Regions from separate parts of the Glutamicibacter soli genome, predicted to be linked through region 2. Evidence: predicted binding sites of a transcription regulator. Region 2 holds the regulator's gene; each other region holds the start of a gene.

Region 1 (10,445 bases), 740 kb from region 2:
CAGGCCGGAGCCCAGCTCGTCAGGGAAGGAGAACAGATCCAGCTCGGCGCCCAGCTTGCGGTGGTCGCGGCGCTCGGCCTCGGCTAGGCGCTCCTGGTAGGCCTTGAGGTCCTCCTTGGTCGGCCAGGCGGTGCCGTAGATGCGCTGCAGCTGCTTGTTCTTTTCACTGCCCAGCCAGTAGGCGGCGGCCGAACGGGTCAGCGAGAAGGCGTTCTTGATCAGCTTGGTGTTCGGCAGGTGCGGGCCCCGGCACAGGTCCTTCCAGACCGTTTCGCCGGACTTGCGGTCCACATTGTCGTAGATGGTGGTTTCGCCGGCGGCGACCTCGACGGTCACGCCCTCGCCGGAGGTGTCGGCCGAATCAGCCTTGGCCAGCAGCTCGCACTTGTACGGCTCGTTGGCCATCTCGGCCTTGGCCTCCTGAGGGGAGACCTCGCGGCGGGAGAAGAGCTGGTTCTGGTTGACGATCTTGAGCATCATCTTTTCCAGCTGCTTCAGATCTTCGGGAGTGAACGGCTCAGCGACATCGAAGTCGAAGTAGAAGCCGTCGGTGATGTACGGGCCGATGCCGAGCTTGGCATCGGGACGCAGCTGCTGCACCGCCTGGGCCATCACGTGGGCGGTCGAGTGGCGCAACACCTCCAGACCCTCAGGATCGGCGATGGTTACCTGGGTGACAGTGGTTCCGGCTTCGAGTTCGCGGGACAGGTCTCGCAGTACGCCGTCGACGTGCATGACTACAACGTCTTTGTCCTTGGCGAAGAACTGCAAACCGGTCGTTCCCGCGTCCACCTGTACCTGCTCGCCGTCGATGGTGAGAGTCAGCTGCTCGCTCATGAGATCGGGTTCTACCTTTCAATCTGTGATGGCTTCATAGCTTGTGGCATACCTTGGCCACAGCCAGCCAGAACCCAGTTTAGTTCAGCATTGCGCTGCGCAACCGGTTCACTTCGGCTTTTGTGCCGTTTGTCCGCCCGAGTGTGACCCGTTCAACAGCTCATCGGCCGACAACAGCCCCGAATAGTGCCACAGCTTGCGCTCGGAGGCCGGCTGCGAGCTGTCGATCTTCCCGTTCTTCTGGTCCTCGCGGAAGGCCGGGATCACCGCATCCAACCGGCGCTGCAGCTCCTGGCGCTCGTCCTCGGTGAGCATCAGGTTGCTGGTGCTCAGCTGCGCCAGGTCCGCCCTGGCCTCGCCGCTGTCGTACCAGCGCTGGGCGTGGGCCAAGGTGGCTTCGAGGCGGCGCTGCTCGTCATGGATGACCTGCCCGAGGTAGGCGTTCATGGCGGTAGCGGAGCCATCCTCGGTGCGGTCGGCGGGCTGGCCGGTGGTGTAGCCGGTGGCGGCCGGGCGCCAGACGCGGTCGCGCTTGTCGCGCGCCAGCTCGGGAGCCTCCTCGATCATCTCCGCTTTGGCCAGCTCGCGCAGGTGGAAACTGACCTTGTTCGGGGCAAGACCCAGCAGCTCGCCGATATCCGAGGCGCGCCCGGTGCGCATGGCCGCCAGCGCATCGAAGATCTGCCGGCGCAGCGGGTTGGCCATGGCCTTGAGCATGGGCGTGGTGAACGTGACGTTCGACTGTGCTTGAGTCATGGATTCAGCATAACAATTGCTCAAATAAAATTGCGCAAGTTCTATTGCGCAACTTTATTTGCGGGTCTATGGTTGCTGCATGACCACAGACCAGACTCCCCTGCTTCAGTCGCAGATGGCCGACACCGGAGCACAGCGGCTGCCGGCGTTGCATCACCAGCGCGGCTACCGCATCTGGTGGGTCGCTGACACCACGGCCCTGCTGGCCGGCGGCATCTACGGCTTCGTGCTGCCGCTGATCCTGTTGGCGCTGACCGGTTCGCCGGTGCAGGCAGGCACGCTGGCAGCCGTGGGCCTGGCCGCGCGGGCCAGCCTGACGTTGCTCGGCGGTTCCGTGGCCGACCGTTCCGACCGGGCGCGCATGATGCTCCTCGGAGGGATTTGCGGTGCGGCGCTCACCTCGGCACTGGCAGTGGCCAGTATCAGCGGGTCGCTGAGTGTCGCGGTGCTGTGCGTCGCCCACGTGCTCATGGAACTGCGCGGAGGCTACTTTGGCACGGTCACGAATGCTGCGCTGAAGGACGTGGTCCATCCCAAGCAACTGGGACGAGCCATGGCCTCAAACCAGGGGCGCGATTCGGTGCTCATGCTGGGAGCCGCCCCGCTGGGCGGACTCCTGCTCGGACTGGGCGCGGCATTTGCCCTGCTTGCCGTCAGTTTCCTGCAGCTGCTCGCCGCCGCTTCGGGATTCGGGCTGCGCGGGCCGTTGCGCGCGGCAGAGGCCGACTCCAAGCCCGTGGAAAATTCGCCTGCCAGCAGCGCACCGGTCTCCCCCGGCATCGCGGCAGGCATGCGGTGGTGTTTCGCCAGGCCGCAGCTGCGCAGCCTGCTGATCCTGATCACCGTCATCAATATCGGAACCAACGGGCTGAACACGACGTTGATCTACGGATTGCAGCAACGCGGCGAAGCCCCCTGGGTGATCGGCTTGGTATCCACCTCCATGGGGCTGGGCATGTTCGCCGGCTCGCTGTTCGCCGGACGCCTGATCGAGAAGTTCCGGAGCGGGGTGCTTGCCTGCAGCTGCTTGAGCGTTCTGGGCGGCGCGATGCTGCTCATGGGATTCAACACCAACCTGATCTGGCTGGGCGCCATGCTGCTGATCGCCTACCTGAGTGTTCCGGCGCTGAATGCGTCGGTCGGAGGCTATTTCATGGCAGTGGTGCCGCGGGAGATGGCAGGACGCGCCAACTCCCTGATCTTGTTCATGGCCCTGTCGGCTTTGCCGCTGGCGCCGTTTCTCACCGGGCTCGGCCTTCAGTGGTTGGGCATGGGGCCGACCTTGCTGTTCTTCAGCTCCCTGGTGATCGTTGCAACCGTCGCCGCCTGGTGCTCACGGCACGTGCGCGGCATCCCGCACCCGGATCACTGGACCAGCGAACCGGCGAGCGCAAATTCTCAGATCGAAGCGGAGGCGAGGGAATCTGCAGACGTGGTGTCTACAGAGGGCGAGCTGCCGCAGGCTAAGGAGAACCGAGCATGAAAAACCATCCAGCATCAAGGTCGTCAGTTTCTGCCGGGAGGCTTGGCTTGCGCCGCATCCCCAGCAGTGAACAGCGCCACCATCACGCGCCGCGCAGTATCAATCAAGAGTTCCGTGCCCAGCGTGAGCGCAATTTGTCTTCGCCGCGCAATGAGCAATGGATCTATCTGTAAGGGCAACGTCGGAATTCGGCAATCGTCCTTATCAGGTTTCCATGGCGCAGCTGCTTGCACATTCCGCAGGTAAGGCATGGTCAGGCAGAGCAATCCCTGTCAGGGTAATGACAGGGGTTGCTCTGCCTCTATCATTCGAGGTCAACGCCCCCTAGGCTGGTCATATGAACAAGTCGGCCCCGCCGACCATCAGCGCGATCACCCTCGGCGTGCGTGATGTCGGTGTTTCAACCAGGTTCTATACCGAGGGACTGGGTTTCGAGCTGGTGCAGCCAGCCCATCCGGAGATTGCCTTTGTCCGCGCCGGGCATTCCTTGATGCTGGCCTTGTGGGACATTACGCAGATGCCCAACGAGTATGGCGACATCGGGCACGGCGAGAAGGCTCCCCCTGTTTCGCTGGGGCACAATGTGCACACCGATGCGGAAGTTGAACAGCTCTACCGGCGAGCGCTCGACGCCGGGGCCCAGTCCATTACGGCTCCTACCGTGCAGCCGTGGGGCGGGATGAGCGCCTGCGTTGCCGATCCGGACGGGTTCCGCTGGGATTTTGTGCACAATCCGTCATTTGTCATTGATGCGGACGGCCACGTGTCCTCGGTGTAGCAGGTTCGCGTTTACTTGGTTCTTCCCAGCCCGGGGGAAGATGAACCAATGCCCTCGCACGTTTATTTTGATTTCTTTGGCACCTTGGTGCGTTATGACCCGTCGGTCCTGCCGAGCGCGTTCAACGCGCCGCTGGAATTTGCGCTCAGGGCTTCGGTTCGGGTGGGCCAGGCAGAGGCAAATGCGTTGTGGACTCGCGCATGGGATGAGCTGGATTCGGCGGCGCACCGCTCCGGGCGTGAGTGTTCGATGCTTCAGATCGCCCGGCGCTATTGGGAGCTACTGGGTTCTCCTAACGTAGCCGAGAATGAGCTTGTCCGCCTGGTGCGGGAGTATCTTGCCGTATGGAGCGCTCAGGTTGCCCCCGCCGCTGATGTCCAGATGTGCTTGCAGGATCTCCGCACAGATCATGTGCTGAGCGTGGTGAGCAATACCCATGATGCGGTGTTGGTGCCACGGTTGCTGCGCGAGCTGCAGTTGGACGCGTACTTCGACCGGGTCTTCACCTCCATAGAGCTGGGGTGGCGCAAACCGCACCGGCAGATCTTCGAGTTGGTGCTGGACGCGCACGGGATCACTGCGCAGGATGCGGTGTTCGTGGGAGATAACTGGGATGCGGACATCCAGGGTCCGCAAGCGCTCGGGATGCGCGCGTTCTATGTCGGCGCCCCGGGGCTTGGCCGGGAACCGGTTGCGCTCGCGCTGCTGCCCCGCATGGTACGCGGGGCCTGACGCGCTGATCCCCCGTATTCGAGGCTCCCGCTACATGTTTTGCGCTCCGCGCTGGTCCAGGCCTTCGGCGTTCATGCGGCGGGCGAGTTCTCCCACGGTTTCGGTGGGGCTCTGTCCGAGCTTGGGCCGGTAGCTGGGGCGCGGGCGGGCTGCGTTCTCCAGGTATCCGGCGGCGGGCAGGGTTTCGGGCTGGTGCAGGTCCCAGGCGTTCAGCGCCTGCAGCGAGATGCCGCGGGGTCCGGTGCGCCGGGTGATGCCGTGGATGAGCAGCATGCGGGTGGAGAACAGCAGCGATCCGGTGCGTTGCTGGGTGTCGTCGAAGAAGGTGGCGTCGATGCAGCCGGTGCCGTCGTCCACGGAGATGAACACGACGCGTTTGCCTCCGCGCATGGGCGGGGTCTGGGTGGCCACGCGGACCCCGGCGACCAGCACCTCGGTGCCGTTGCGCAGGTGCAGCAGCTCGATGGCCTGGGTGATCGGCAGGTGGGCCAGGCGTTGCCGGTAGGAGGTGATGAGGTGTTCGCTGGCATCCAGGTGCATGAGGTCCAGTTCGGTACGGATGATCTCGGCCGGTTCCAGCTGCGCTCCGGTGTTCTTGATGTGTTCGATCTGCCCGAGGTCGAGGGTGAGCTGGCCGGGGCCGGGCCGGTATTTGGCCGGCAGGCTGGTGCGGGCCATGGATTGGGTGTGGGCGATGGTGTCCGCCCGGCTGGTTCCGGTGAGCAGGGAGTCGAAGACACCCAGGGCCGCGAGGTTCTGGTAGGTGCGCCGGGACAGGCCGGCGCGGTCGCGCACGTCGGCCAGGTGCTCGTAGGGCTGTCCGGCGACCAGGCGCTCGACCTCGCGTTCGCTCATCTGGTGGATGTCGCGGAAGGCCAGGCGGACACCGTAATGTCCGGGGCGCAGGGTTCCGGGTGCGCGGGGCACGGCGGGGGCCGCGGCAGGAGCGTATTCGAAGATTCGTTCGACTCGGTAGTGCCCGGTGGAGCGGTTGATGTCCAGCGGCAGGATGGGGATGCCCATGCGCCGGGCCTCGGAGACCAGCAGCCGCTTGGGGTACATGCCCGGGTCGTGTTCCCAGATGCCGGCGAGGAAGGCTTCGGGGTGGTGGGCCTTGAGCCAGGCCGAGTGGTAGGTGGGTACGGCGAAGGCCGCCCCGTGGGCCTTGCAGAAGCCGAAGGAGCCGAAGCCCGCCAGCACCGTCCAGACCTTGTCGATGGTTTCCGGGGTGTAGCCCTTGGCGGCGGCGCTGGCGCGGAAGTATTTTTCGACCGCCGGTTCCTGGGCGGGGTTGCCCAGGTGGCGGCGGTAGACATCCGCCATGCCCAGGCCGCAGCCGGTCATGGTGTCCAGGATGCGCAGCACCTGTTCGTGGAAGACCACTACCCCGTGGGTTTCGGCCAGCGCGGGCTTGAGTTCCTGGTGCAGGTACTGTTCGGGGGCAAAGCCGTGGCGGTGCTCCAGGTAGGGCTTGACCATGTTGGACTGCATGGGGCCGGGGCGGAACAGCGAGATATCGATGATCAGGTCGTTGAATTCGGCGGGGGCGAGCTTGCCGATCAGCTCGCGCTGGCCCGGGGATTCGATCTGGAAGCAGCCCAGGGTGTGGGTGGAGCGGATCAGTTCGAAGGTGGGGGCGTCATCCAGCGGGACCTTGGCCAGGTCGATATGACCGGCCGGGTCGATATAGCTGGTGGTGGCGTGTCCCCCGGCGCGGGCGACCGCGGCCGCATCGGGGTGCAGGCGCGCGATCTCCTGAAGGGTGTAGGCGATGGCCGACTGCATGCGCACCCCGAGCACGTCGAGCTTGATCAGCCCCATGAGGTCCATGTCGTGCTTGTCGAACTGGCTCATCGGCAGGGCGATGCCCGAGGGCTGGACCGGGGTGCGGTCCAGCAGCGAGGCGTCAGAGAGGATGACGCCGCACGGGTGCATGGAGATGTGCCGCGGCAGCCGGTCCAGGCGTTCGGTGGCGTCGATCAGGATGTCCAGCTGGGAGTCCTCGGTGAGGCGTTCGGCCAGTTCGCCCAGCTCCGGCTTCTCGGCGAGCGCTTCGCGGAAGGAGGAGGCGGAAAAGCGCCACAGCTGCTTGGCGATGCCGTCCACCTGTCCGTCCTCCAGGCCCAGGGCGGCTCCGGCGTCGCGGACCGCTCCGCGGGCCCGGTAGGCGTTCTGCATGCTCATCAGGCTCACGCGTTCTTCGCCGAAGCTGGCGAAGATCTTGCGGTAGATCTCGTGGCGGCGGGCTGATTCCACGTCGATGTCGATGTCCGGCAGGGTGGTGCGGGTGTCGGAGAGGAAGCGTTCGAAGACCAGGTCGTGGGCCAGCGGGTTGACCTGGCTGATGCCCAGGAGGTAGTTGACCAGCGAGGAGGCGCCGGAGCCGCGGGCCGCCACGCGCACCCCCATGCCGGTGATGAGCTTGACGGTTTCGGCGACGGTGAGGAAGTAGCCGGCGAAGTCCAGCCGGTTGATGACCCCGAGTTCCAGGGACAGCCGCTGCTCGACGGTGTGCTTCGTCTCGTTGGGCAGCAGCCGGGGCACGGCGGCGTAGACGCGTTCGGTCAGCTCCTGCATGGCCGGGCGGTGCAGGCCCAGCACCGAGGCTTCGGGGATGACAGGTTTTTTCCAGCCCAGGTCGCCGGCGGGGTCCAGGGCGGCGAAGCTGGCGACTGTCTCGGTTTCCCGCAGCAGCTTGCGCATCCAGCCGCGTTCGGTGGCGCGGGCGATTTCGGAGGCCAGCTGGCGCATCTCCTGCGGGGACTTGAGCCAGCCCTGCCCGTTGGGCTGGCAGGAGTCCATTTCACTCAGGCTGTTCAGGGTGCGGGCGGAGTCCAGCAGGTCGGCGGTGACCGCGCCGTCGGGGTCGGCGTAGCGCACGGCGTTGCTCAGCACCGCTTTCAAGCCCAGTTCCTCGGCGTAGCGCAGCATCCTGCCGGCTTCCCCGAGGTTGTAGCGGGATCCGGGGGTGGACAGGTGGGTGGTGATTTCCACGCGCAGCATGGGGCCTGCCAGTTTTTTCCAGTCGGCCAGCAGCGCGCGGGCCTTGGCGTACTGCCCGCGGGCCAGCGCCCGGGCCACGTCGGATTCCCCGCCGACTAGCAGCATGAGGTTTCCGGAGGCCACCCGGTGGGCGAGCTGGCGCCGGGTCAACCCGGGAATGCCGCGGGGCGCCTGGTGGGCTTGGCTGATGCTGCGGCACAGGGCCGCGTAGCCGGCTCCGTTGCTGCGCCCGCGGGCCAGCAGGATGATCCGGCCAACCGCATGGCCCGGGGTGTCGAGCAGTGCCAGATTCACGCCCAGCAGTGGGTGCAGCCCGTGTTCCATGCAGGCAGCCACGTGCTTGACCGCCCCGTAGAGCCCGTCACGGTCGGTGAGAGCCAGCGCTTCGGCGCCCATGGCGTGCGCGGCGGCGGCCAGCTGGGGCGGGGTGGAGACCCCGTAGTGGGCGCTGTAGGAGGAGGCGACATTTAGGTGCGTGAAGCTCATGCCATCGCCTCGAACATGTATTCGAGTGGCGCCTCACGCGCTACGGGCATGCTGCTCGTGCAGGCGGACCAGGCGCCAGCGGGTGCTCTGCGCATCGAAGCTGACGTCGATGCTGAACGGCTCCGAACGGCCCGAGGCATCGGCCAGCTGCAGTCGCCACATCTCATAATCGGCCACTCCTGCCCCTAGTCCACGCGGGATCCTCATGTTCTCCTCCCACCATTTGCGGCGTTCGAACCAACGTTCGGGTTCAGCCACCAGGCGGTAGTCTTTCCCTCGCCAGGTGACGCGCAGCGGTATTCCGTTCGCTGCGCGGGTAACCTCGATCGGCTCGGTGAACATGCCCACGTGTGCGCTCCTTACTCAACAAATTCATTCTATTCGAACATGTGTTCGATCGGTAGCTACACTAGTCACCCCGGCCGACAGTTTGGGTTGGTGCATAAGGAGGCCCCACGCGGATCGAGCCAAAGGGGAGCGCTCGCCCACGGAGCTTCATCCAGGAGAAGCGCCATATCGATTGCATGGGATTGAGAGCATCTCGGTCCGACGGGAATTCCACAGTTCCACGAGAATCGCACGGCATTTGCGAGGTGTGATTGGTCCAAGTGTTATCCAGAACAAGGACCAGCTGGGCGTCAACTACATCATCTGACGCAACCAAATCTGGCTCGGCGCCAAAACCGGGTGGAAGCCCTACAAGGAGGGCGGCTTCGGCAAGCACCTGGCTTCGCGCGGTTGGAATGACACGACGCTGCACTACGACCACCTGCACGTGGAAGTGTTCGGAAGCAGCGGCACCGGCGGAGCAACCGCATGGGACCCGAACGTGAAAACCATTGAGGGCGACAACGCGGTGTTCACTGAAGGGGGCACCGGCGGTCAGTCCGACGGCTCCGATTGTGCCGGAGGCGGCATGGCCGGGACCAGCCCAGTGAGCAACACCGGCGGGACACTGTCCTGGGATGGCGACTACCCTTACCGCGACCCGCAGGGAGACTGTTCCTGGTGTGCGGGTTCCCAGGACCCGGGAGCTGACCCGTGGGGCCTGTACAAGCGCGAGTGCGTCTCCTTCGTCGCATGGCGTGTGAACCAGCTGATGGGCTGGGAGCCCGGCCAGCCCTACCCATTCACCATGGCCAAAATGGGCATGGCTGGCCAGGGCAGTGCCAAGTACTGGGGTCATTCGCTGAAGAGGAAAGGCTACAAAGTCGACATGGCCCCCACAGTGGGGGCGGTGGCCTGGCAGGATGCCTGGGAGTCAAACCAGTACTATTCGGTCTATGGCATGGGCCACGTGGCGATCGTCAAGTCGATCGACGGCGACATGGTAACCCTGAAGCAGTACTACGGCTCCACCGTGCTGGGCCAGAGCGAGCGCTCCCGCTACTCCACCATGACTCTGCACAAAGACGCCGTCTCCGGGTACATCCACATCGCCGACGTTCAGACTGACGGCCAGCAGACCCTCGCTGGAGGGAAGGATGCCGATGATGAGGAAAAGGACACCAAGAACGCCGACAAGGCCGACGGCGCGGAAGCTGCTGGATTGCTCAGAACCCCACGTGAACAGGGATAATCAACCCGGGGCACCTTGCCCCAGACTACTGCCGAAAGGGAACCATGGCTCAGGACAATGATCGAAGCTGAATTAGAGAGGACGCCGCGCTCGTGGGGGGGGTGCTGGCGGTCGTCTTGATCCCGCTGGCGATCTTCCTGGGCGTGAAATTCCTGGGCGGCCAGGACAGTAGCGATCCGTCCTCCGAGCCGCGGGCAACTGCCACGCTGTTATCAGATCAAATCCAGCACGAGCCCAGCAAATCTCCCTCACCTGCCGCCACGGCAAAACCGTCGCCATCAGCCTCACCCACTGCTTCTGCTTCGCCAACCGAAACCTTCAACCCCGACGGTCCGCTGCAGCTGGCCGACGGCGAAGCGCATCACGATGTAGAGGTGACCAACCCGGAAAAGGTCGTGGCCAAGTTCGCCGCAGCCTGGGCCAACCCAGGGGGCGACAAGGCGAGTTGGCTCATGGGCATGCGCCCGTACATCACCGATGAACTGTACGCAGGCTTCGGTGTCACCGAAGTGGACTTCGCCCCTACCGACACCTTCATCTCAGCGAGCGTCACGGACGACTACGAGCAGGGCTTCGTCAAGTTCAACGCCAAGTATAAGGATGGCGGCCGGCTGATGGACGGCGTAGCCCTGTTGCAGCCGGACGGTTCGTGGCTGGTGGACAAGGTTGTTCCTGGCGGTGACCTCGAACTGGACTAGCGACGCTGGCCGGCGCGGGCTGACGCGGCTATTTACAGCTGACTTCACGTCTGAGCCGGAGGCCACGGAGGACTCCCGGTGAGCCCAGTCGAT
Region 2 (10,445 bases):
GCGGCAAGGAACGCGACCGTCGGCCGGGGGAGATCCTTGCCGAAATCCAGGCACTTGTCGACGACGGCGCCATCGAAGTGACGCTGCTGGGCCAGAACGTGAACTCCTACGGCGTCGAATTCGGCGACCGTCTGGCCTTTGGCAAGCTGCTGCGCGCCTGCGGTGAAATCGAAGGCCTTGAACGCGTGCGTTTCACCAGCCCGCACCCGGCGGCATTCACCGACGACGTCATCGAAGCCATGGCCGAAACTTCGAATGTCATGCCGCAGCTGCACATGCCGCTGCAGTCCGGATCGGACCGCGTGCTCAAGCAGATGCGCCGTTCCTACCGTTCAAAGAAATTCCTCGGAATCCTGGACAAGGTGCGCGAGCGCATCCCGCATGCGGCGATCACCACCGACATCATCGTCGGGTTCCCCGGAGAGACCGAAGAAGACTTCCAAGCCACCTTGGACGTCGTGGAAGCTTCACGTTTTGCCTCGGCATTCACCTTCCAGTACTCCCAGCGCCCGGGCACGCCGGCGGCGACCATGGACGAGCAACTGCCCAAGGCCGTTGTCCAGGAACGCTACGAGCGACTGACTGCACTGCAGGACCGGATTGCCAAGGAGGAAAACGCCAAGCAGTTGGGACGCACCGTCGAGGTCATGGTCACCGAGCATGCCGGTCGCAAGGCTGAAACGACCCATCGGCTCTCCGGCCGTTCGCAGGATCAGCGCCTCGTGCACTTCTCGGTTCCCGAGGGCGCCCAGACGCCGCGCCCCGGCGACCTGGTCACCTTGCCGATCACCGAAGTAGCCGCCTTCCACCTGGTTTCTGACCCGACCGCGGAGCAATACCAGTTGCGCCGTTCACGGGCAGGGGATGCCTGGGACCGCTCGCAGGCCGACAGCTGCGGCGTGCCGGCTCCCGGCGCCAGCAGCGAGCCGGGACGCACCAACTTGGGGATGCCGACCCTGAAGGTGCGCAGCTAGCTTGATGGAAGCCACGCACCTTCCGGTCATTGCCGTGGTCGGTCCGACCGGAACCGGCAAATCGGATCTGGCCATCGCCCTGGCCCAGAACTTGAATGGCGAGATCGTCAATTCCGACGCGCTGCAGTTCTACCGGGGCATGGACATCGGTACCGCCAAACTCGCCGTCGACGAGCGAGGCGGAATCGAACACCACCTCATGGACATCATGTCCGTACGGGAAGAGGCATCCGTCGCAACCTTCCAGGCTCAGGCCCGCGAACGCTTCGAGGCGATCCGGGCCAAGGGCAAGGTGCCCGTCATGGTCGGCGGATCCGGACTGTACGTTCGTGCCGCGCTGGACGTCATCGACTTCCCGCCAACCGATCCACAGGTGCGGGCACGGCTCGAAGCCGAGGTCAAAGCCCATGGAGACGGAGAGGTGCGGCGCCGTCTGGCGGAGGTGGATCCGGTCTCCGCGGCGAGGAACCTCGACCAGCGGCGCGCCATCCGCGCCCTGGAGGTCTACGAAATCTCCGGCCGGGCGTTCAGCTCCTATATGCCCCAGCGCCAGTACTTCCAGCCTGCAGTCCAGATCGGACTAAATTACGAGCGCTCTGCGTTGCATGAAGCATTGGAAGCCCGGGTCCATAAAATGGATTCCAAGGGGCTGGCCCAGGAAGTCGCAGGACTGCTGGATTCGGGACTGCGCGAAGGCAAGACCGCTTCGCGGGCCATCGGCTATCAGCAGTACATCGATTTCCTGGACGGGAAGATCGAACGTGCCGAGGCCATAGAGCAGACCGTGGTCGCCACCCGGAAGTTCGCCCGCCGCCAGATCACCTGGTTCAATGCGGACGAACGCGTCTCCTGGCTCGACCCGACCAAGCCCGGTCTGCTCGACCAGGCGCTGGAGCTGGTGGCCCGGACCCAGCGGAACTGACGCAACTAGCGAACGAAGCACGAAACACGAGGAGCACGGATGTACCGCAGCGAACTTCAGCAGCTTGCAGGCCAGGCATTTGCCAAGGGCCATGCAACCGGAAACGACTTCGTCTTGCTCGCGGATCCCACGGGAGCACTTCAAATCACCGCCGAACAGGTGGCGGCCCTGTGCCACCGGCATTTCGGCATCGGTGGCGACGGGCTGATCCGTGCGGTGCCGACCTCCCAGGTGTCCGGTTATGAGCAGCAGTTCATCGAGCATCCCAAGGCCTACTGGTTCATGGACTACCGCAACAACGACGGCTCCATCGCCGAGATGTGCGGCAATGGAGTGCGCGCGTTCGTGCATTTCCTCATCGCCGAAGGCCTGGTCAATCTAGCGGTCGGCCAGAGCCTGCAGATCGGCAGCCGTGCCGGCGTCAAGGAAGTCACCCGGCTGACGGACGGGTACGCAGCCAATCTGGGGCCATGGGGCCTGATCCATGAGGACCAGGCCGCCGCCGACTCGGTGGATTCGATGGTCCGCCCCAGCGGCTGGGAACAGGCGTTGCCGGCGCTGAGCATCACGATGGGCAATCCGCACACCGTGGTAGCGCTTCCGGACCAAGGCATGCTGGAAGATCTGGAGCTCTTTGTCGCCCCGGAAGTCTCGCCGGCCCCGCCCCACGGAACCAACGTGGAATTCGTGGTTCCCGCCGAGCCGCTGATCGAAGACGGCCGGGCCAGAGTGAAGATGCGCGTCCACGAACGCGGGGTAGGGGAGACGCTGTCCTGCGGCACCGGAGCTTGCGCGGCCGCCGCTGCGATGCGCTACTGGGCGCGCGGCACCGCCTTGATCAATGATTGGTCGGTTGAAGTTCCCGGAGGCACGGTCGGGGTTGCATTCCTTGCCAACGGCGATCGGGAAGATACCATCCTGAGCGGGCCGGCGGAACTGGTCGCGCGCGGGATCATCAGCCGGGACTAGCAGGCGGGCCACACAGCCAACTGGCACGGCGAACCTACTGGGCCGGGCGTGAAACCTTCAAAACGCGGAAGGCCTTTGCCGTGGCTTCACGGGTGACGCGCCAGTCGTTTGGCAACTGCTCGACCAACCATTTCTGGAGGGAATCGCTGCCCAAGTTCTTCTGCACTACCATCCAGGCCTCGCCACCCGGCGCCAGCCGCGGCAGCCAAAGCAGCAGAAGTTCATGCAGGGCTTCCTTGCCGATGCGGATCGGCGGATTCGACCAGATCGTGTCGAATTCAAGCTCCGGGTCCACAGTTTCCGGCCGGCCGACCACCACGTTGTCCAGGCCCAAGCTCTGCGCATTCAGGCGGGCCAGCTCGATGGAACGCTCGTTGACGTCGACGCCGTAGACTTCCGAACCGGGGCTTTGCTCGGCCGCGGTAATCGTGATGGGTCCCCAGCCGCAGCCGATGTCCAAGATGCGGCCACGCGGCGCCGGAACGTTCTTCAACAGCACCTCGGTGCCCTTGTCCAAACCGGAAGGCGAGAAGATGCCGGCTGCGGTCTGGATCTTGCGAACGGTGCCGTTCAACTCGACTGAAATCGTGCGGCGTTCATCGGCCGAGGCGGGGCTGGCGCTGAAGTAGTGATCCGAGCTCATACTGCAAAGTTTATCGTTGCGTGCGCACGGGCCAAATATGGGCGGAGGCAACGTGACAAAGCCAATATGTACCAGGCCGCACAAGACTGATAGAGTTTTGTCTATGACTTTGTTCTTCGTCTAATACGTAGCCCACACGGTTACCCGTGATTCCCGAATCCCCGGCGCTGGTCTTGCGCGCCCGGACGGCGGAATCCGCAGGCGGCAAAGTCTTTTCTACTTTCCAGACTCCCAGGTGTGTTGGGGTCTTCACCTTGCCTTTGCGTTTGCGTAACCGCATCACCATCAGCACCGAATGCTGCTACCGATTTCTGCAAAGGATACTCAATGACCAACGAACACCTTGAAACCGACCGCGCCACGTCGCGAAGTGGGGGTGCCCCGCACTATTCTGGAAAGCGAAGTACTTCAAAGGAGACCATGACTAACTCCGAGTCACACGAACACGATTCATCGTCGATGGACGACGCCCAGATTCAGGCCGCCATCGACCGCATCCTTGCGGCAGACGAGGCCCAGGGGCCTCAGGTGCAGCATTTCGCATCCGATGATGAATCCATTTTCTCTGGTCAGGCGACCGCCCTGAACCGTTTTTCCTCCGGCTATTCCACCTATGACGGTGAGCAGGACGACCTGGCCGAGCGTCGCGCCCTGCGACGCGTTGCAGGCCTCTCTACGGAGCTCGAAGACGTCACCGAGGTGGAATACCGCCAGCTGCGCCTTGAGCGTGTGGTGCTGGCCGGAGTCTGGACCGATGGAAGCGTCACCGAAGCGGAGAATTCGCTGCGCGAATTGGCAGCGCTAGCGGAAACCGCAGGCTCGGAAGTACTCGACGGTGTTGTGCAGCGCCGCAGCAAGCCAGACCCGTCGACGTATCTGGGCTCGGGCAAGGCCATGGAGTTGCGCGAGATCGTAGCCTCCACTGGCGCCGATACCGTGATTGTCGATGCCGAACTGGCCCCGTCGCAGCGCCGTGCGCTGGAAGACGTTGTCAAGGTCAAGGTCATCGACCGCACCAGTTTGATCCTGGACATCTTCGCGCAGCATGCGAAGTCCCGTGAAGGCAAGGCCCAGGTCGAACTGGCCCAGCTGGAATACCTGCTTCCGCGTCTGCGTGGCTGGGGCGAATCCATGTCCCGCCAGGCCGGCGGCCGGGTGGGCGCCGCGGGCGGCGGCATTGGTTCGCGTGGCCCGGGTGAAACCAAGATTGAAATGGATCGCCGCCGCATTCGCGACCGCATGGCAAAATTGCGCCGTGAGATCAAGGCGATGAAGCCGGCCCGAGAAGCCAAGCGCGCAAACCGCCGCCGCAACGACGTTCCCGCGGTCGCCATTGCCGGCTATACCAATGCCGGGAAGTCCTCCCTGCTGAACCGACTGACCAATGCCGGGGTCTTGGTGGAGAACGCGCTGTTCGCCACCCTGGATCCCACGGTGCGGCAGGCGGCCACCGAGGACGGGCTGACCTACACGCTGGCGGATACGGTGGGTTTCGTGTCCAACCTGCCAACGCAGCTGGTGGAGGCTTTCCGCTCGACGCTGGAGGAAATTGCGGATTCCGACCTGATTCTTCACGTTGTTGATGCCTCGCATCCGGATCCGGAAGGCCAGATCCAGGCAGTGCGTACGGTGCTGGGCGAAGTCGATGCGCTGAACATTCCCGAGATCATCGTGCTGAACAAGGCTGATGTGGCTGACCCATTTGTTATTGAAAGGGTCCGAAACCGCGAATCCAACACCGTGGTTGTCTCGGCACACACCGGTGAGGGAATCAAGGAGCTTCTGGCGAAGGTCAGCTCTTCAATTCCGCGCCCGGGAGTGCAGATGGAAGTGCTGATCCCATATAACCGCGGGGATCTGATCGCGAAACTTCATCAGAGTGAGTCTGAAATCCTTGAAAGCGAGCATCTGGAGAACGGAACCAGATTAATCGTCAAGGTACGAGAATCGTTGGCAGCAGAGTTGGAGACTTTCAACCTTCATGGATAAGCAAGAGCAGGCCCTTGACCTGCTGGAAGCCGCAGTAACTTCCATGGGCGGCGCCATGCGCGCCGGCCAGCAGGAAATGGTCAAGCACGTTGTATCGGCGCTGGAAGACGAAGAGCATCTGCTGGTGCAAGCAGGAACCGGTACGGGCAAGTCCATGGGCTACCTGATCCCGGCACTGGCACACGCCCAGACCAGCGCCAAACCGGTAATCGTATCGACTGCAACCTTGGCGTTGCAGTCGCAGATCGTCGGACGTGACGTACCTCGGCTCCTGGAGTCTCTCAAAGGCAAGCTTTCGCGACCCATGGACGTGGCCCTGCTCAAGGGCCGCTCCAACTACCTCTGCCAGTACAAGCTCGGCGGCGGATACCCGGAAGACGACGAAGGCACGTTGTTCTCCATGGATGAGCCCGCCGCGCCCAGGGGACAGACATTTTCCCCGCTGGCCAGCGAAGTCATGAAGCTTCGCGAATGGGCCGAGCGCACCGACACAGGGGACCGGGACGAACTGGTCCCCGGAGTCAGCGACAAGGCATGGAAACAGGTTTCGGTGTCCGCCATGGAGTGCCTTGGCTCCCAGAAATGCCCTATGGCCGATGAATGCTTCTCAGAGATGGCCCGCGCCCGGGCCGCCGAATCCGACGTGGTGATTACCAACCACGCCCTGCTGGCGGTCTCCGCCTTCGAAGGGCTGTCGGTGCTCCCGGACTTCGACGTCGCCATCATCGATGAGGCCCACGAGCTCCAGGACCGCGTCACCAGCTCGGTCTCAGGGGCACTGTCGGCTCGTATGGTGCTCACCGCAGCGGGCGGGGCCAAGCGCCATTGCGCCGTCAACGTTGACGAATTGGTCAAAGCCACCAACAGACTTGAAAAGGCCTTGACCGGCGTACCGACCGGGTTGTTGCAGACCGGCCTGCGCGAGGACATGGGAATCGCCCTGAACGACATCGTGGAACAGGCCCGGCTCATTCTCGCATTGACGAAGCCTGAAGCCAACGCGCCGGCCGATGGTGGTCGCCAGACCGCCAGGTCGCAAATGCAGGCCGTCATGGACGACGCCATCCGCATGCTCGAAGCCGAAGACCGCCGGGAGGTGCTCTACACGACCCGTCCGCGAGAATTTGTCGAAGGCCGCGGCTATGTCGAGGCGGATGACAACCAGCCGGCGACACTTAACGTGGCACCGCTGTCCGTGGCCGGAAAACTGCGCGAAGGACTCTTTGACGGTCGTACCGTCATCTTGACCAGCGCCACCTTGGCCATCGGCGCGCAATTCGACTCGGTGGCCGGTTCACTGGGGCTCCTGGGTGCCGGTGCACCGTCATGGACAGGCATCGACGTCGGCAGCCCATTCGATTATCCGAAGCAGGGCATCTTGTATGTCGCCAAGCACCTGCCCAAACCCGGCAGGCAGCTTGCCGCCGAGACCCTGGACGAAATCGAGGATCTGATCAAGGCTTCGGGCGGCGGCGCGTTGGCGCTGTTCACCTCGAAGCGTTCTGCCGAAGAAGCGGCGGCGATCTTGCGCGAGCGCCTCGACGTCGAGATCCTCTGCCAGGGTGATGCGAGCATGAAGTCTCTGGTAGCGCAGTTTGCCGAGGAACGGGACACTTGTCTCTTCGGCACCATGACTCTCTGGCAGGGCGTAGACGTGCCTGGCGACTCCTGCCGTTTGGTTATTATCGACAAGATCCCGTTCCCGCGTCCGGACGATCCGATCTCCAAGGCCCGCACCGAAGACGTGCAGAAGCACGGCGGTAACGGTTTCATGCAGGTTTCGGCCACCCACGCCGCGATCCGTCTGGCCCAGGGCGCTGGCCGGTTGATTCGTTCCGTGTCGGACAAGGGCGTCGTGGCAATCCTCGACTCACGCATGGCTACCGCACGCTACGGCAGTTTCCTCAAGGCCTCGTTGCCGCCGATGTGGCCCACCGTGGACAAGAAGACCATCACCGGTGTCCTCAAGCGGATGGACCCGAACCGCTAGATCGGTATTGGTTCATTCCGCGGAAGCCGGCACGGCTGAGCCCGTGTCGAAGCAAAGAGCGCTGGGACGCAGTCATATTGAACTGCACCCCAGCGCTCTTCGATTTGTCGGATTAGAGCGAACGCATGACCGATACAACGCGTCCCATGACGGTCGCTGCATCACCGAGGATCGGCTCGTACCGAGAATTCTGCGGCAACAACCAGGTATGACCGTCGCGCTGCCGGAACGTCTTCACGGTAGCTTCTTCATCGAGCAATGCAGCCACGATGTCGCCGTTGTTCGCAGTTTGCTGGCGACGCACAACAACCCAGTCGCCGTCGCAGATCGCAGCATCAACCATCGAGTCTCCTGAGACTCGAAGCATGAACAGCTCTCCGTGGCCCACCAGCTGGCGCGGAAGCGCGAACACGTCCTCTACCGTCTGATCTGCAAGGATCGGTCCACCAGCGGCGATACGGCCAACCAGCGGCACCATAGTGGTGTCCGCGGAGGTGCTCAGCTCAATGATCTTCGCATCTTCCTTGCCGGCCTCTTCCGCTGGCTTGGGCGCCTCGGCCGCTGCGGCATCCTCGCTGAGCTGCAGCGGCAGCAGGATCTCCATGGCACGAGGTCGGCGTGGATCACGACGAAGGTAGCCGAGCTTTTCAAGCTGGCTCAACTGGTGCGTGACACTCGACAGGCTCTTGAGGCCCACGGTGTCGCCGATCTCGCGCATCGACGGCGGATAGCCGTTCTTTCCGATCGAGCGCTGGATGGTCTCGAGAATTTTCTTCTGGCGGATCGTCAGCGAACGTGCATTCGATCGGGGAGTGCGCTCTGAAGCTGACATGACCTTTAGCCTTCCCTAATCACCGGTCGTGAGCTGGGCGGATGCCTAACTGTCGGAAGCCAGTGATGTTATGTATTCGTTCCTCTTCTACTTCGAAATCTTAGTCGATGTGAGGGAGTCTTTCAAAGATTTGTTCGAAAGTGTCTGGACAATTTCCGCGAAGTTCTGTTAGAAAAGATATACGAGAATCGAACACATCTTCGAAAACAGTATTCGAAGACAGGTTCGCATCATGCCACTGTTGAGGAGAATAGTCATGGCAACCGCCGCACTTGACTCGAAACGCACCAAAGAACACATGAAGATCCGCATCAATCGTCGCGGCTGGGCCGTGCTGGTTGGGGTCCCGGTGTTCATTCTGACCATCGCCGCCGCATTCCTGATCACCATGTTCACTTCAAGTGCCCAGGCGGCGTCCAACTCGCCGCAAGGTGTTGAAACCGTGGCCGTGACCGTCATCCCGGGCGACTCGTTGTGGGATCTCGCCCGTGAATACGCCGTAGGCTACGACGTGAATGCGGCCATGGAGCATATCACGGAGATCAACGCACTGGACTCCAGCGAGATCCGCGTTGGCGACACCTTGGAGATCCCGGTGTTGGCCAACTAGCCGGTCAAACCCTCAAAATGGCGACAGGTATTGTTACCAAGGTTTGTCGCCAATTCTTGAACCGACGACTGCGCCATTAGACTTAATGACGTGAATGTCCGCAGTGAACTATTGAGTCAGCTGCCCTTGCGTGAGAATCTCCGCGGGCTGTCCCCTTACGGTGCGCCACAAATTGACGTACCAATTCAGCTGAATGTCAATGAGAACACCCATCCGCTTCCGCAGACCGTGATTGATGCAATCGCTCAAGAAGTCTCCAAGGCAGCGGCCACGCTGAATCGCTACCCGGATCGTGAATTCGTGGAATTGCGTGAACTCCTAGCCAAGTACCTGGGCCACGATCTGGATCGCGAGAACATTTGGGCCGCGAACGGTTCCAATGAGATCCTGCAGCAGATCCTGCAAGCCTTCGGTGGCCCCGGTCGAAGCGTCATGAGTTTCGGCCCCACTTATTCCATGTACCCGCTGCTGGCCAGCGGAACCGATACCGAATACATCGCCGGCCAACGCGCCGATGATTTCACTCTCTCGGCCGACTCTGCTGCCGCGCAGGTACGCGAGCACACACCGAATATCGTTTTCCTCTGCTCTCCGAACAACCCAACCGGCACGGCATTGGGACTGGATGTCATCGAGGCTGTCTACGAGGCAGCCTCCGAGACCAACGCTATGGTCATCGTCGACGAGGCCTACGCTGAATTTTCACTGGCCAAGACCAAGTCGGCACTGAGCCTCCTCGGAGGTCGCCAGCGCTTGATTGTCAGCCGCACGATGTCCAAGGCCTTCGGCCTGGCTGGCGCCCGAGTGGGCTACTTGGCTGCGGCACCGGAAGTCACCGATGCGATTCGGCTTGTCCGCCTGCCCTACCACCTCTCTGCAGTGACCCAGGCGACCGCCATTGCCGCGCTGAAGAACGTTGACCTTCTGCTGGCACAGGTCGAAGAAATCAAGACCCAGCGCGACCGCATCGTGAGCACCTTGACCGAGCTGGGTTTGAAGCCTTCGGTTTCAGACTCGAACTTCGTCTTTTTCGGCGGCCTGGACGACCCCCACGCCATTTGGCAGGGGCTTCTCGACGCCGGAATCATCATCCGTGACAACGGAATCGCCGGCACCCTGCGAGTCACCGCGGGAACTGAGGCCGAAACCACCGCCTTCTTGGAGCGGCTGACCGAACTGCTCAGCGCACAGAAGTAGAAAAGACAAGCGAAGGAAGACATGTCTGCCGAATTGATTGGCGCACGTCGCGCCCGTATGGAACGAGTCACCAGCGAATCCTCGGTATTCGTTGAACTGGATCTCGATGGCTCAGGCGTCTCGGAGATCAGCACCACCGTGCCGTTCTTCGACCATATGCTCACTGCCCTGTCCAAGCACTCGCTGATCGACCTCACCGTGCGTGCAACCGGCGACACCCATATCGACGTACACCACACAGTGGAAGACACCGCGATCACCATCGGCGAGGTGCTGCGTGTTGCCCTGGGCAACAAGGCGGGTATCCGCCGCTTCGGCA
Region 3 (10,445 bases), 1.1 Mb from region 2:
AAATACAGAGCCCGGCCATGCTCCCCGAATTTCTGTACGAGCCGAGATTCAGGTTCGGCCGCGAGCTGGGCCACGGTGTCGATGCCCAGCGAGTGGAGCTGGTCTGCCGTTCGTTTGCCCACTCCCCACATCTTGGTGACCGGAAGCTGATGCAGGAATTCCAGGGTGCGTTCCGGCGCGACGACCGTCATCCCGTTCGGCTTGGCATACGTCGAAGCCAACTTGGCCACGAACTTGTTGCGGGCGATGCCAACGCTGGAAGGCAGGCCGAATTCGCTCTGGATGTGCTCTCGAATCCGCCGGCCGATGGCAACCGGCCCTCCGAGCATCCTCATGCTCCCGGTAACGTCGAGGAATGCCTCATCGACGCTGACCTGTTCCACCACCGGGGTCACGGTGTGCAGGTAAGCCATGATCCGTTCGGAAATGGCGTTGTACTTGCCGTGGACCGGCTCGACAATGTTTGCTTCGGGCATCAGCGCAATCGCCTGGCTCATCGGCATGGCCGAATGAACTCCCCTGGCCCGGCAGTCGTAGGAGGCCGACAGGACCACACTGCGCCCACCCGGGAATCCGACGATCACTGGCTCGCCGAGAAGTTCGGGATGGTCGATAAGTTCCACCGAGACGAAAAAGGCATCCATGTCCACGTGCAGGATCGCGCGATGCTCTTTGTCATTCATGACAGCTATATTAGTGCGCGCTTCCGACAGTGCGCTGGCGGCCGAACACCCCGGAACTGCATTTGCACTTGCCCATGGCATCCGGGAAATATCCTCCCGGATTCCCGGTAGAGTTGATCCTAGCCATCTGCCCCTTCACGCGGAGAATTGATTTTGCATGTCGTTGCCTGAAACCGTCTCGGCCTTTGAGCCTGAAGTCCAGGAGCTGAGCCGGAGCTATACGGACGCCGTTGCCGCAAAGCTTGAGGACTTCCTTTCCGACAAGAATGATGAAGTCTCGTCAATTACCACCAGCGCAACTGAAATCGTCAACGCGATTCGGGATCTGACACGGGGCGGCAAGCGGCTCCGTCCGCTATTCGCCTACTGGGGATTCCTGGGCGCAGGCGGCGCCAGGGATTCTGCAGAGGTCATCCAGCTGGGCGCCGCGCTGGAGCTTTTCCAAGCCGCGGCGTTGATCCACGACGACATCATCGACAATTCGGATACCCGCCGCGGGCGTCCGAGTGTGCACAAGCACTTTGAAGCGCAGCACAAGTCGCTGGGCTTGTCCGGCAGCGCCGCGAACTACGGCATGGCCAGCGCCATCCTGACCGGCGATTTGTGCCTTTCGTTGAGTGAAGAGCTTTTCGCGGCGATTCCAAGCGTTGACGCCGCTACGCGCACCATCTTCAATCGCATGCGGACCCAGGTCATGGCCGGGCAGTATCTCGACGTACTCGAAGAGTCGGCCGGCCCCGCCTACGATCCGGCCGAAGCCGTGAAGCGCGCCCGGACCATCGTCCGCTACAAGTCGGCCAAGTACTCCACCGAGAATCCGATTCTGCTCGGCGGTGCGCTCGCCCGCGCGAACGTTGAGCTGCTCGATAGCTACAGCGCGTTCGCACTGCCCTTGGGCGAGGCGTTCCAGCTTCGAGACGACGTGCTGGGAGTCTTCGGCGATCCCGAGATCACCGGCAAGCCGGCCGGGGACGACCTGCGTGAAGGCAAGCGGACCGAACTCATCGCCCACGCACTGCTGCTGACGTCCCCTGAGGAACAGGACTTCATCCAGAACAGGCTCGGCGCCCTGGACTTGTCCGACGCTGAAGTGCAGAAGCTCAGCACTATCCTGCAGGGCAGCGGTGCGTTGCAGGAGACCGAACGCAGCATCAGCGAACTAACTGTCCAGTCCTTGCAGGCTCTGGGAGAAATCCAGACCCACGACCTCGCGCTGGCCGGCATGAAGTTCCTCAGCGATGCAGTCACCAAACGCAGTAGCTAGCCCTGCGGAACATCACCGATAGATAACAATAGGTCTCGACTTTCCTTCCAAATAAAGGAATGTCGAGACCTATTCTTTATACAAAGCTTCGTGTATCTACCAAGCCAATGCTTGCGCGCGACGGCGAATCTCGGTCTTGCGGCCCGAGCGCAGCGCGTTCATCGGGGTGCCCGGAAGCGACTCGTCCTCGGTGAAGAGCCACTTGACGCTCTCTTCATCGGAGTAGCCCGAGTCCTTCAACACCGACAAGGTACCCTTGAGGCTCTCGACAACCGCGCCATCCTGAACGAATTCCGCAGGAACCGAACGAACCTTGCGCTCGCCGATGCGTAGAGCCACGATCGTACGCTCATCAAGCATGCGATGCACGCGGCGAATATCAATGTCTAGTTCTTCGGCCAGATCGGGCAGGGTCAGCCACTGGCCAACAAGTTCTTGAATGTCATTCACCCCTTAAGGTTCCCATAAATTGCGATTCACCGCAGAAACTTTGTTCAAACCAGTCACAGCTGTTTCCATGCGTCACACAAGTAGTGTAAATTTTCATGTATCACTTTGATAACAATTGCAACACAAACAACTCCTGAAGCAGCCGGTTCAGGTGCACTTGTGACTGTTCGCGATTATCGCAACCGTACAAATGAGGAATGACTCTATGCCCCACAAAGCGACCCATGTCTCCACGCATGCGCTAGGTGTTGTCGCAGGTGCAGCGATCCCCGCTGCTGTCATCGGCAGCCTCGCCTTGGCCCCGGCTGCGTACGCAGCGCCAGCAGTATCGGTAAACACCCCAGGCTCGGCCGCGAAGTCGGTAACACCCGAAAACATCAAGATCGCTGAAGATCAGATCAAGGCACACCTGATTGCTTCCCGCGTGCCTTCCCTGGGCCTGCCTGCCAAGGCCAGCACCAAGGAAATCAAGATCCCGGCAGGCGCCAGCTTGTCCAGCTTGGCGGTGGAGTACAAGACCACCGTTTCCAAGCTGAAAGACCTGAACGACCTCAAGAGCGACTTCATCGTCGCTGGCAAGACCTTGAAGGTGCCAGGCCACGGTTCCTCGTCGTCGAAGTCCTCGAAGTCTTCGAACACATCCGCAACCAGCAGCTACACCGTAAAGTCCGGCGACACGCTCAGCGCGATCGCGGCCAAGCACAAGATGAGCCTGTCCGACCTGCTGAAGAAAAACGACATCTCCTCCAGCACGAGGATCTTCCCGGGCGACAAGGTCAAGGTCGATGGCGGATCAGCCGAAAGCTCCAGCAAGCGGTCATCGTCGAGCAAGTCCTCGTCGACCAGTTCCGGCTCGGCCAGCTACACTGTGAAGGCCGGAGACACCCTCGGCGGCATTGCCATCAAGCACAACATGAGCCTCTCGGCTCTGCTGAGCAAGAACGGCATCTCGGCCAGCAAGCCGATCTTCCCGGGCGACAAGCTCACCATCAACGGCTCGGCCAACTCCTCCAGCTCCTCGGGCAAGTCCTCGTCTTCCTCGAAGCCTTCCGGCGGAGCGAGCTACACCGTGAAGTCGGGCGACACCCTCAGCGGCATCGCGTCCAAGAACGGCATGAAGCTGGGCACCCTGTTGAGCCTGAACGGCATTTCGGCTTCCAAGCCGATCTTCCCGGGCGACAAGATCAAGGTCTCGGGCAGCGCTTCGTCGTCCTCTTCGTCCTCCTCGTCGTCCAAGCCTTCGGGCGGATCGTCCAAGGCTTCGAGCTACGCGGTGAAGTCCGGCGACACCCTCGGCGGCATTGCGGCCGAGCACGGAATGAAGCTGTCAGACCTGCTGGACAAGAACCCGCAGCTGAGCACCTCGACCCCGCTGCAGATCGGGACCAAGGTCAAGGTCAGCGGCTCCTCGGTGTCCTCGACCTCCACCGGTGGATCCAAGAAGAAGATTGGCAACACCTTCCTCGGCCGCACCTATGCCGACCACGTGGTCAGCAGCGCGAACGAGAACAAGGACTACCTGGACTCGATCTCGGTGCCGAGCCGCAGCGAGATGCAAAGCATTATCGTGTCCACCGCCAACCGCATGGGCGTTGACCCGGCGCTGGCGCTGGCGCACTCCATGCAGGAGTCGGGATTCAACATGCGTGCGGTCTCCCCCGCCAACGCCCTGGGCGCCATGCAGGTGATCCCGAGCACCGGCGAGTGGATGTCCTCCCGCCTGGGCAAGAAGCTGAACCTGCTCAACCCGCAGGACAACGTGACCGCAGGTGTTGCAGTCATCCGCTACAACCTCGACAACACCGACAACCTGGACGATGCCATCGCCGCGTACTACCAGGGCCTCGGCGGCGTGAAGAAGTACGGCATGTACGACGACACCAAGCGCTACGTGGCCAGCGTAAAGTCGTTGATGAAGCAGTACCGCTAAATACTGCGCAAGGGGCGGCCCGGAGAAGTTTCCACTTCTCCGGGCCGCCCCTTGCATTGCGCCCGGCGTGCGCGCACCAGCTGGCCGTTTCGCGGTCTTGCGACGCTAGGCCCGCCGATCCAGGGTCAGCGGCATTTCGATGACTACCCGCGTTCCCCCCTCGTCACCGGGCAGCCAGCGGATTTCCCCAGACAGCTCGCTGGTCACCAGGGTGCGCACGATCTGCAGGCCGAGACCTTCACGGCGCTCCCCTTCCGGCAGCCCGTGGCCGTCGTCCTCGATGGTCACCCTGAGCCAGTCCTTGGAGTCGGTGCCGAGATAGCGTTCGGCGATCAGTGCCACCTGTCCGTCGCGGTTGGCCAAGCCGTGCTCCACGGCATTGGTCACCAGTTCATTAATCACCAACGACAGCGGGGTGGCCAAGTCGGCGTCGAGCATGCCGAACTCCCCTTCGCGGCACGTGGAGATCTTCTGCCCCGGCGAAGCGATTTCAACGATCAGGCGGAACTGGCGGTCCATCAGGTCGTCAAACTTCACGGTTTCGTTCAGTCCCTTGGACAGGAAGTCGTGGACCGAAGCAATCGTGGATACCCGGCGCATGGCCTGTTCCAGACCCTGCTTGCCTTCGTCCGAGCTCATGCGCCGCGACTGCATGCGCAACAGCGCCGCCACGGTCTGCAGGTTGTTCTTCACCCGGTGGTGGATCTCGCGAATGGTCGCGTCCTTGGTCACCAGCTCCTTTTCACGCCGGCGCAGTTCCGAGACGTCCCGGCACAGGACCAGTGCGCCCCAGCGCTTGGATTCATCGCGCAGCGGGATAGCGCGCAGGGAGAGGGTGACGCCGCGGTACTCGACTTCAGTGCGCCACGGCATCTTGCCCTGGAGGACCAATGGGAGGGTTTCATCGACCACACGGCGGTCGCGAACCAGCGCCATGGTCAGGTCGGCCAGCGGCTGGCCCTGCAGCACGTCGGCGGCGCCGAGGCGGCGGAAAGCCGAGACCGCGTTGGGGCTGGCGAATTCCACCGTCCCTTCCACACTCAAGCGGATGAAGCCGTCGCCCACGCGGGGCGCACCGCGGCGCGAGCCGGTGGGGCTGGCGAAGTCGGGCCACAGCCCCTTGGTGCCCATGGCCAGCAAGTCGTCTGCGCTTTGCCGGTAGACGAGCTCCAAGTTCGAGGGGGTGCGCGACTGGTTGCGGTCGAAGTGCGAGGTGATCACCGCGACGGTCCGGTTCTGGCGAACCAGCGGGACAGCCTGAACGGTGGTCAGTCCAGGAATCAAATCGGCGCCGGGATGCTCGGCCGAACGCTGGATGGTTCGGCTGTCCCAGGCGCGGTCCACCATGATGCGCAGATCCTTGCGGATGCGCTCACCGACGAAGTCGGTGTGGAAGGTCGTGTGCGAGGTGGACGGGCGCACATGCGCCAAGGCGACATAGGATCCATCGCCGGTGGGGAACCAGAGCACCAGGTCTGCGAACGCGAGGTCCGCGACCAGCTGCCAATCCCCCACCAGCAGGTGGAGCCAGTCCTCATCACCGGGGCCGAGGTCGGCTTTTCGACGTAGATCTTCGGTGATGAGGGCCATTAGGGGTGATTACCTCCGGACGATGGAACGCAGCAGGCGAAGGGCCACGGACAGCGATGCCATGTCATCGCGTTCCAGGCTGTTCACTTCAGCGAACATTGCCTTCGCACGATCCAGATTAGCCGCGTTTGCCTCTTCCCACGCCGCAACACGCTCTGCCACGTCGGTGATCTGGCCCGAGGATTCCAGAACGTCGTTGGTCAGGTCGATGATCGTGCTGTACAGGTCGTCTCGCATGGCCGCGCGGGCCAGCGCCTGCCAGCGGTCGGAACGCGGCAGGTTGGTGATGCGGTTCAGCAGCGTGTCGACATTGAACAGGTTGTAGAGCATGAAGTAGGTCTGCGAGACCTTCTCCACGTCCTCCTGGGTGCGGTGCACCAGATCCGCCACGTCCAGCAGCGCGAAGGATTCGAACTGCGAGGCCCACATGCTGGCGCGGCGTTCGCCGATGCCGTTGGCCAACGCATCCGCATGCCACTGCTGGAAACGTTCCTGGTCGTCGCCGCGCAGCAGCTGCGGCAGCTCTTCGCGCAGCTGGGTCACGATCGACTCGTAGCGCTCCACCGCCTGGCCGACCAGCAGTTCCTGGTCGACGCGGTTGATGAACCAGCGGGTGGCCCGGTCCAGCAGGCGGCGCATGTCGTGGTGCTGGCGTCCCCAGTAGTCCACGTCGGTGCCGGCAGGCTGGGAGTTGATCGCGTCGAATTGAGCGTCGAAGCGGTAGACCTCGCGCAGGGCGCAGAAGACCTTGGCAATGTGCACTTCGCTGGCGCTGGTTTCCTCCATCGCGCGGAACACATAGGTGATGCCGCCGATGTTCACCATGTCGTTGGCGATCACCGTGGCGATGATCTCCTTGCGCAGCGGATGGGACTGCAGCTGGTCTCCGAATCGCTCCACCAGGTGCTCCGGGAAGTACCGGCGCATGGTCTGCGCGAAGTATGGGTCATCGGCCAGGTCGGATTCGGACAAGGCGTGGGCCAGCTGGATCTTCGCGTAGGCGGCCAGCACCGACAGCTCCGGTGCGGTCATGACGCCGCCGGCGGCACGGCGCGCTTCCAGCTCCTCGGAGCTGGGCAGGAACTCCAGTTCCCGGTTCAGGTCCGCGTGCACCTCGAGCCACTGCATCAGACGCTCGTAGGCCGGAGCCCAGGTCTGCGCGGCATGCTTTTCGTTCAGCAGCAGCACGTTCTGGTTGAAGTTGGTCTGCAACACCAGGTCGCCCACGTTGTCGGTCATCGACAGCAGGAATTCCTTGCGCTCGGCTGGATCGATGTTGCCGGCCTTGATCTGGCGGTCAACGAAGATCTTGATGTTCACCTCGCGGTCGGAGGTGTCCACGCCGGCCGAGTTGTCAATGGCGTCGGTGTTCAGGATGACCCCGTTCAGCGCCGCCTCGATGCGGCCCAGCTGGGTCATGCCCAAGTTGCCGCCTTCGCCGACGACCTTCACCCGCAGATCCGCACCGTCCACGCGGATCGAGTCGTTGGCGCGGTCGCCGACCTGGCCGTGGCTCTCCGCGGAGGACTTCACGTAGGTGCCGATGCCGCCGTTGTACAGCAGGTCGACCGGGGCCGAAAGGATGGCCTTAAGCAGCTCGTTCGGCGACATGGCCGTGACCGAGGCGTCCAGACCCAGGACCTCGCGGACCTCCGGGCTGACCGGCACCGACTTCAAGCTGCGCGAGTAGACGCCGCCGCCGGCGGAGATCAGCTCGCGGTTGTAGTCCGCCCAGCTGGAACGCGGCAGGTGGTAGAGGCGCTCGCGCTCCTCGAAGGCTGCTTCCGGGTTCGGGGTCGGGTCCAGAAAGATGTCTCGGTGGTCGAATGCGGCGACCAGCTTGATCGTCTTGGTGCGTCGCAGGCCGTTGCCGAACACGTCACCGGACATGTCGCCCACGCCCACCGCGGTGAACTCCTGGGTCTGGGTGTCGATGCCCAGCTCGAAGAAGTGGCGCTTGACCGATTCCCAGGCGCCGCGGGCGGTGATGCCCATGCCCTTGTGGTCGTAGCCTACCGAGCCGCCGGACGCGAAGGCGTCGCCCAGCCAGTGGCCCTTTTCCTCGGAGATCTCGTTCGCGGTGTCGGAGAAGCTCGCGGTTCCCTTGTCGGCGGCGACCACCAGGTAGGTATCGTCCCCGTCTCGGCGCACCACGTTCGGCGGGGCCACGACGTGCTCGCCGTTCTCGTCGGACACCAGGTTGTCGGTCAGCTCCAGCAGGGTGCGGATGAAAACGCGGTACGCGCCCTTGCCTTCCTCCATCCAGGCGCCGCGGTCAACGGCCGGGTTGGGCAGCTGCTTGGCGTAGAAGCCGCCCTTCGCGCCGGTCGGCACGATCACGGAGTTCTTCACCATCTGCGCCTTGACCAGCCCCAGCACCTCGGTGCGGAAATCCTCTCGGCGATCCGACCAGCGCAGGCCGCCGCGGGCGACGGCGCCGAAGCGGAAGTGGGTTCCTTCAACACGCGGCGAGTAGACCCACAGCTCGTGCTTCGGACGCGGGAACGGAGCGAAGTCGATTTCCTCCGGAGCCAGCTTGAAGGCCAGCGCCTGCTGGTTCTCGGCGTAGTAATTGGTGCGCTTGGTGGCCTCGATGACCTTGACGAAACGGCGCAGCAGGGTGTCGGCGTCCAGCGTCGGCACGGCCTCTAGGGCTTCGGTGATCTTCTCATGGGCGGAGGCGCGCAGCGCCTGCGACTGCTCGGCGCTCAGCTTCGGGTCGAAGGTGGCGTGGAACAGTTCCACGATGCCGTGGGTGACTGCGGCGTTGCTGACCAAGGCGTTGGCGATGAAGCCGGTCGAGTTCGGCACACCCAGCTGCAGCAGGTAGTGGGCGTAGCCGCGCAGCATCGCGACTTCCTGCCAGTCCAGGCCTTCGCGCAGCACCAGGGCGTTGAGGCTGTCGGATTCGGCGTCGTTGCGGACCACCGCGGCGTAGGCGGCGGCCAGCTTGTCCTGGATGGCGGAGAAGTCGACGGACTCGTCGACCTTCAGGCCCATGTCGTAGATGAAGCGCTGGCCGATGCCCTCCGGGTTCAGCTCGTACGGGCGCTCGTCAACGACGTCCAGGCCGAGGTCCTGCAGCACCGGCAGGATGCGCGAAAGCAGCAGCGGGCGGTCGACGTAGATCTTCATGCGCTTGGTGACCAGCGCGTCTTCGTCGTCGGTCTTCGGGTCGTAGAAGGAGACGACCGGGCCGGCGGCGGCCGCAGGCTCCTGCAGCTCGGCGAGCAGCTCGATGTCGTTCAGCGCGTCGCCGATTTCGAACTGGACCTTGTAGGAGGCGGGGAAGGCCTCGGCCCAGGTGTTGGACAGCTGGTTGGCCACGCCGGCTTCCAGGCTGTCGCGGGCGGCGTCGACGATGGCGTCGGACCAGGAGCGCACTGCCATGGCGATGCGGTTCTCCAGGGCCTTGCGGTCGACGACCGGGGCCAGGCCGTGGCGCTGCAGGCGCAGGCGGTAGAACAGGCGCACCAGCGCGCCGGAACCCAGCTGGGCCTCGTATTCCACGGAGTCGGCGTTGAAGGAGGTCTGCAGTTCATGCTCCACGCGGTGGCGGACCATGGTGGAAAAGCGGTCGCGCGGAATGTAGACCATGGCGGTGACGAAGCGGCCGTAGTCGTCGGTGCGGATGAATACCGAGGTGCGGCGGCGCTCCTGCAGGCGCAGGATGCCCAGGGCGGTGGAGGTCAGGTCTTCCACGGAGATTTGGAACATCTCATCGCGCGGGTAGGTCTCCAGGATGGTGGTGATGTCCTTGCCCGAATGCGAGTTGCGGGCGAATCCGGTATTCTTCAGCACGGCCTTGACCTTTTCGCGCACGACCGGGACGGACTTCACGCTGGAGGTGTACATGCTGGAGGAGAACAGGCCGATAAAGCGGCGTTCGCCGTTGACCTCGCCGTTGGCGTCGAAGCTCTTGACGCCCACGTAGTCCAGGTAGACGCCGCGGTGCACGGTCGAGCGGGCATTGGCCTTGGTGACGATCAGCGCGCGCTTGTCGCGGGCGGTGATGCGGCCTCGCTTGGTCAGGTGCTGCGGGCCCTGGTTTTCCAGTTCGCGCATCAGGCCCAGGCCGGTGCCGGGGCGGGCCACCAGGACGTCTTCGCCGTTCACGGTGTCCAGGTCGTATTCGCGGTAGCCCAGGAAGGTGAACTTGTCGTCAGCCATCCAGTTCAGCAGCTCCACGGCTTGCTCCAGCTCGGCGATCTGGCCGGCGTTGGTGGTCTGCGGCAGGCTCTCGGCGATGGCCTTGGCCTGGTCCAGCATGGCCGGCCAGTCCTTCACGGCGACGCGCACGTCACCCAGGACGTGGTAGAGGTCGGTGATGATGGCTTCGGCCTGCTCGTCGCTCAGCTCGCGGGCAAGCTCCACCGAGATCCACGATTCGATCTTGGTCAGCGAGTCGGAGGAGACCAATGTGCTCAAATCCGACAGCGCAGCGGTGTCGCCGCTGGCCATGTGCTGGGTGCCGGTGTGGCGTAGGTTCTGGATCTGGCCGTTGGCGCGGTCGCGGGAAACCACGAAG

The links. The regulator LexA, encoded in region 2, represses DNA repair genes until DNA is damaged. The targets are predictions, from matches to a motif close to TCGAACANNTGTTCGA.
Region 1: ACTX90_RS09320 (DUF6504 family protein) is a predicted target of LexA. The motif match lies at 8,457-8,472, and genes of this name have one in related genera.
Region 3: ACTX90_RS11185 (LysM peptidoglycan-binding domain-containing protein) is a predicted target of LexA. The motif match lies at 2,430-2,445, and genes of this name have one in related genera.

What each region holds. Positions count from the first base shown of each region.
Region 1 is NZ_CM125969.1:1,955,588-1,966,032, forward strand. It holds gene thrS (threonine--tRNA ligase) at 1-837, opposite strand, end outside; gene ACTX90_RS09290 (helix-turn-helix domain-containing protein) at 946-1,593, opposite strand; gene ACTX90_RS09295 (MFS transporter) at 1,673-3,076, shown strand; gene ACTX90_RS09300 (hypothetical protein) at 3,073-3,249, shown strand; gene ACTX90_RS09305 (VOC family protein) at 3,414-3,854, shown strand; gene ACTX90_RS09310 (HAD family hydrolase) at 3,903-4,586, shown strand; gene ACTX90_RS09315 (DNA polymerase III subunit alpha) at 4,617-8,075, opposite strand; gene ACTX90_RS09320 (DUF6504 family protein) at 8,109-8,417, opposite strand; gene ACTX90_RS09325 (CHAP domain-containing protein) at 8,905-9,654, shown strand; gene ACTX90_RS09330 (hypothetical protein) at 9,747-10,352, shown strand; gene ACTX90_RS09335 (PIN domain-containing protein) at 10,397-10,445, opposite strand, start outside.
Region 2 is NZ_CM125969.1:1,213,820-1,224,264, forward strand. It holds gene miaB (tRNA (N6-isopentenyl adenosine(37)-C2)-methylthiotransferase MiaB) at 1-974, shown strand, start outside; gene miaA (tRNA (adenosine(37)-N6)-dimethylallyltransferase MiaA) at 979-1,896, shown strand; gene dapF (diaminopimelate epimerase) at 1,936-2,865, shown strand; gene ACTX90_RS05790 (class I SAM-dependent methyltransferase) at 2,900-3,508, opposite strand; gene hflX (GTPase HflX) at 3,929-5,497, shown strand; gene ACTX90_RS05800 (ATP-dependent DNA helicase) at 5,490-7,487, shown strand; gene lexA (transcriptional repressor LexA) at 7,600-8,319, opposite strand; gene ACTX90_RS05810 (LysM peptidoglycan-binding domain-containing protein) at 8,576-8,929, shown strand; gene ACTX90_RS05815 (histidinol-phosphate transaminase) at 9,020-10,126, shown strand; gene hisB (imidazoleglycerol-phosphate dehydratase HisB) at 10,148-10,445, shown strand, end outside.
Region 3 is NZ_CM125969.1:2,363,513-2,373,957, forward strand. It holds gene dinB (DNA polymerase IV) at 1-683, opposite strand, end outside; gene ACTX90_RS11175 (polyprenyl synthetase family protein) at 841-1,947, shown strand; gene ACTX90_RS11180 (Rv2175c family DNA-binding protein) at 2,044-2,397, opposite strand; gene ACTX90_RS11185 (LysM peptidoglycan-binding domain-containing protein) at 2,603-4,327, shown strand; gene ACTX90_RS11190 (sensor histidine kinase) at 4,433-5,917, opposite strand; gene ACTX90_RS11195 (NAD-glutamate dehydrogenase) at 5,927-10,445, opposite strand, start outside.